DNA from 2 places in the Rhizobium sp. AN73 genome. Region 2 is predicted to be linked to the other one. Evidence: predicted binding sites of a transcription regulator. Region 2 holds the regulator's gene; the other holds the start of a gene.
The links. Region 2 encodes HrcA, which represses chaperone genes, less so after heat shock. Its sites were predicted from a motif close to GTTAGCACTCNCNNNNNGNGAGTGCTAAC; they were not measured.
Positions count from the first base shown of each region.

Region 1: a site for HrcA is predicted at 1,016-1,044, ahead of groES (co-chaperone GroES). Genes of this name have one in related genera too.

Region 1 is NZ_JARWME010000002.1:1,927,535-1,929,932, forward strand. Features, by position in the region: partial or broken gene RBH10_RS19470 (TIGR01459 family HAD-type hydrolase) at 1-732, opposite strand, end outside; gene groES (co-chaperone GroES) at 1,101-1,397, shown strand; gene groL (chaperonin GroEL) at 1,472-2,398, shown strand, end outside.
Region 2 is NZ_JARWME010000002.1:2,260,855-2,263,252, forward strand. Features, by position in the region: gene grpE (nucleotide exchange factor GrpE) at 1-461, opposite strand, end outside; gene hrcA (heat-inducible transcriptional repressor HrcA) at 575-1,666, opposite strand; gene rph (ribonuclease PH) at 1,803-2,398, shown strand, end outside.

The sequences.
Region 1 (2,398 bases), 330 kb from region 2:
CGCTGATATAAAGAAGGTTGAGGCCGCTCGCAATCGCGCCCTTCACATCCGTCGGCATGCCGTCGCCGATGGCGAGCACGCGATCCTTGGCAAAGGCGCCGCGCACTTCTTTCGCAGCCGCAAGGCAGGCTTCATAGATCGGCGCGTGCGGCTTGCCGGCAATGCGGACTTCGCCGCCGAGCTGTTCGTAATAGGCGGCCATGGCGCCGGCGCAGGGGATGATGCGCTCGCCGCGCTCCACCACCAGATCGGGGTTGGCGCAGATCATCGGCACCTTGCGGGCGATGAAGCCTTTCAGCATTTCCGTATAATCCTCTGGCGTCTCCGTCTCATCATCGAAGAAACCAGTGCAGACCACGGATTGCGCATCCGCCTCGCCGACCCGCTCGACATCAAGACCTTCCAGCAGCGGCATGTCCCGCTCCGGGCCCAGCAGGAAGACTTTTTCGGGCCTTCCGCGATCAGGCCACGGGTAACGTCGCCGGAGGTGATGATACGATCATAGGCCTCGTCAGGCACGCCGAGCACGCGAAGCTGGGCGATGACGCCGGGGGCGGGACGCGGCGAATTGGTGATGAGCACCACCGTCTTGCTGGCCTTGCGCGCTTCGTGCAGCGCAACCGCCGCATCCGGGAAAGCGCTGACACCATTGTGCAGCACGCCCCAGACATCGGAAAGAACAACGTCGAAGCCATCAGTGATTTCGCCGAGGGTGAGAATGCGATGGGCCATGATATGCTTTCCGGATGCGAGAAAAGGGTGTACGTCACATGGCAAAGCAGGACGCCGATGGCAAGGAAAAAAGCGGTGCCGGACCTGCCTTCGGCCCACCCGTCACCATCCGAACATAAAACCCCGCTACGCCTGAAACGATGGCGACTTGCAAAAGAGGTCGTTTGCCCGCGCCCGCCGGCGCATGGGAAATTTCTGTCATGGAACGCTGATAACCATAGGGCGTGAAATTTTTCCGACAGCGCGTTCTTGACTCCGGGGAGCGCCTCCTTATCTCCGCTTCGCTGGCACTCCAACAAGGGGAGTGCTAACACCCATCACGCGGGCCTCAAAAGGCTCGTGAAGTCATTTGATCGAGGGATTAGGCAATGACAAGCACCAATTTCCGCCCGCTTCACGATCGCGTCGTCGTTCGTCGCGTTGAATCCGAAGCAAAGACCAAGGGCGGCATCATCATTCCCGATACCGCCAAGGAAAAGCCGCAGGAAGGCGAAATCGTCGCCGTCGGCTCCGGCGCTCGCGATGAGGCCGGCAAGGTCGTCGCTCTCGACGTCAAGGTTGGCGATCGCGTCCTGTTCGGCAAGTGGTCGGGCACCGAAGTCAAGCTCAACGGCGAAGACCTTCTGATCATGAAGGAAGCCGACATCATGGGTATCATCGGCTGATTTCGCCGAACCCATCGTTTCCTTAAATTTCAAGCCGGATCCATTCCGGCCGTTCGAAACCAGGAGTTTTGAAAATGGCAGCCAAAGAAGTCAAATTCGGCCGCTCAGCGCGCGAAAAGATGCTCAAGGGCGTCGACATTCTTGCTGATGCAGTGAAGGTAACCCTCGGCCCGAAGGGTCGTAACGTCGTTATCGACAAGTCCTTCGGCGCACCGCGCATCACCAAGGACGGCGTTTCCGTCGCCAAGGAAATCGAACTGGAAGACAAGTTCGAGAACATGGGCGCACAGCTCGTTCGCGAAGTAGCTTCCAAGACCAACGACATCGCTGGTGACGGCACCACCACCGCGACCGTTCTGGCCCAGGCCATCGTTCGCGAAGGTGCAAAGGCAGTTGCTGCCGGCATGAACCCGATGGACCTGAAGCGCGGCATCGATCTTGCTGTTGCAGAAGTCGTCAAGGACCTTCAGGCCAAGGCCAAGAAGATCAACACTTCGGAAGAAGTTGCTCAGGTCGGCACGATCTCTGCAAACGGCGAGCGTCAGATCGGTCTCGACATCGCTGAAGCAATGCAGCGCGTCGGCAACGAAGGCGTCATCACGGTTGAAGAAGCCAAGACCGCTGAAACCGAACTCGAAGTCGTCGAAGGCATGCAGTTCGACCGCGGCTACCTGTCGCCTTACTTCGTGACCAACCCGGAAAAGATGGTTGCGGACCTCGAAGACGCTTACATCCTTCTGCACGAAAAGAAGCTTTCGAACCTCCAGGCCATGCTGCCGGTTCTCGAAGCTGTCGTTCAGACCGGCAAGCCGCTCGTCATCATCGCTGAAGACGTAGAAGGCGAAGCTCTTGCAACGCTCGTCGTCAACAAGCTGCGTGGCGGCCTCAAGATCGCTGCCGTCAAGGCTCCTGGCTTCGGCGACCGCCGCAAGGCCATGCTGGAAGACATCGCCATCCTGACCGGTGGTACCGTCATTTCCGAAGACCTCGGCATCAAGCTC
Region 2 (2,398 bases):
ATTTCGAACATTGCCTGGTGGAAATTCGGATCGAACTTCTGGCCTTCGGCATCGATCTTTTTGACGCCATGGCGCTCCAGCGTCGACAGCATCGAGCGCTCGGTCATCTCGACACCTTCAATCAGGCCGTTGAGGCCGGCTTCGCCATTGGTCTTGAGTTCATCCGGAATGGCTTCGAGAGCCCGGCGAAGATTATCGGAAACCGCAAGCATGTCGCGCGCGAAACCGGCCAGTGAATAGGACTTCGCATCCTTGATTTCACGTTCGGTGCGACGACGAAGATTGTCCATTTCCGCCGCAAGACGCAGGAACTTGTCGCGCAGATCGGCATTTTCGGCCCTGAGCAGCTCGACGGGATCGAGCTCGGCAGCTTCCACCGTTTCTTCCCCGGCAAATGCGGGTTCGATAAACTCTTCGGCGACGTCCGCGTCAGGTCCGGGCTTTTTTGTATCGTCGGTCATGACGTTCTCCAGATTTGAATATTGTTGGTTGCGCCCGATATCGAGGTTTGACGGGCAAAAATCAAGGCTTGCGGCGAAAAGCTTGCCGCATTCTCTGACCTTGCGGGCTTGTTCTATCTCTGCTTTCGGGAAAGGCGGGCCATGATTTGCGCGGTATAATCCACCATAGGCACGATACGGGCGTAATTGAGCCTCGTAGGGCCGATGACGCCGACCGCGCCCACGACGCGATTTTCCTCATCCCGATAGGGCGCGACGATCAGTGACGAACCGGACAACGAAAACAGCTTGTTTTCCGAGCCGATGAAAATCCTGACCCCCGAGCCGCTTTCCGCAAGATTGAGGATTTCGATGAGATTTTCCTTACGCTCCAGATCGTCGAACAGCAGGCGTACGCGATCGATATCTTCCTCGCCGGCGAGACCCTCGAGCAGGTTGGAGCGTCCGCGGACGATGAGACGGCCGAGCTTGCCGTCCTCATTGTCACCCGCCCATATGGCGAGACCGCGTTCGATGAGGTCCTGCGCCAGCGTGCCGAGTTCCGATTGCAATTCCGCGCGCTGCGTCTGAAACTGGGTCCGCAGTTCCTGCAGCGTCTGACCGGAAAGATGGGCATTGATGAAATTTGCCGCCTCGGTCAATTGCGATGATGAAATGCCGGCCGGCAATTCGATGATACGGTTTTCGACCTGATTGTGGTCGCCCACCAGCACGGCAAGCGCCTTGGTGGGCTCCAGCCGGATGAATTCGACATGTTTGAGGATGACGTCGTTCTTGGCCGTCAGCACGAGGCCGGCGCCACGCGACATGCCTGACAGCATGCGGCTCGCCTCCGTCAGCAGCCCTTCCAGCGATTGCTCGTGGCCGGCAACCGGGCCGATCTGCCGGTCGATGCTTGCCCTCTCGTCGGCAGGCAGATCGCCCACCTGCATGAAGGCGTCGACGAAGAAACGCAGCCCCGTCTGGGTCGGCAGGCGCCCGGCGCTGATATGCGGCGAATAGATGAGGCCCAGTTCCTCGAGATCGCTCATCACATTGCGCACGGAGGCTGGTGAAAGCGACATCGGCAACAGCCGCGACAGGCTGCGCGACCCCAGGGGTTCGCCGGTGTCGAGATAGCCTTCGACGATGCGCCGGAAAATCTCCCGCGACCGTTCATCCAGCAACGATGCCTGATCTTTTGAAAGCGGTGCGGAAAAACCCATCTTATCCGTTCTTTGTCGTCAAAATCCTGTCCGTACCAATATAATGCGTTGCACCGCTACGGCAAAACGGAAATTGGCTTTGCAAAAGCCCGGAGCGCGCCTTAGAAGGCAGGAACCAACATGGAGAGTGGATCATATGCGGCCTTCAGGCAGAAAAACCGATCAGATGCGCAAGGTTTCCTTCGAGCGCAATTTCTCGAAACATGCCGAAGGTTCCTGTCTGGTCAAATTCGGCGATACGCATGTGCTCGTCACCGCAAGCCTTGAGGAAAAGACGCCGCCGTGGCTGCGCAACAGCGGCAAGGGCTGGGTCACCGCCGAATACGGCATGCTGCCGCGCTCCACCAACGAGCGCATGAAACGCGAGGCATCCGCTGGCAAGCAGGGTGGACGCACGCAGGAAATCCAGCGCCTCATCGGCCGTTCGCTGCGTGCGGTGGTTGACCTGCAGGCGCTCGGCGAACGCCAGATCAGCATCGACTGCGACGTCATTCAGGCCGATGGCGGCACGCGCACGGCTTCCATCACCGGCGCATGGATCGCCCTGCATGATTGCTTGAAGTGGATGGAAACCCGCAACATGATCAAGGTCGAGAAGGTCCTGAAGGACCATATCGCCGCGATCTCCTGTGGTATCTTCGCAAAACAGCCGGTCATCGATCTCGATTATCTGGAGGATTCCTCCGCCGAGACCGATGCGAATTTCGTCATCACCGGCTCCGGCGGTATCGT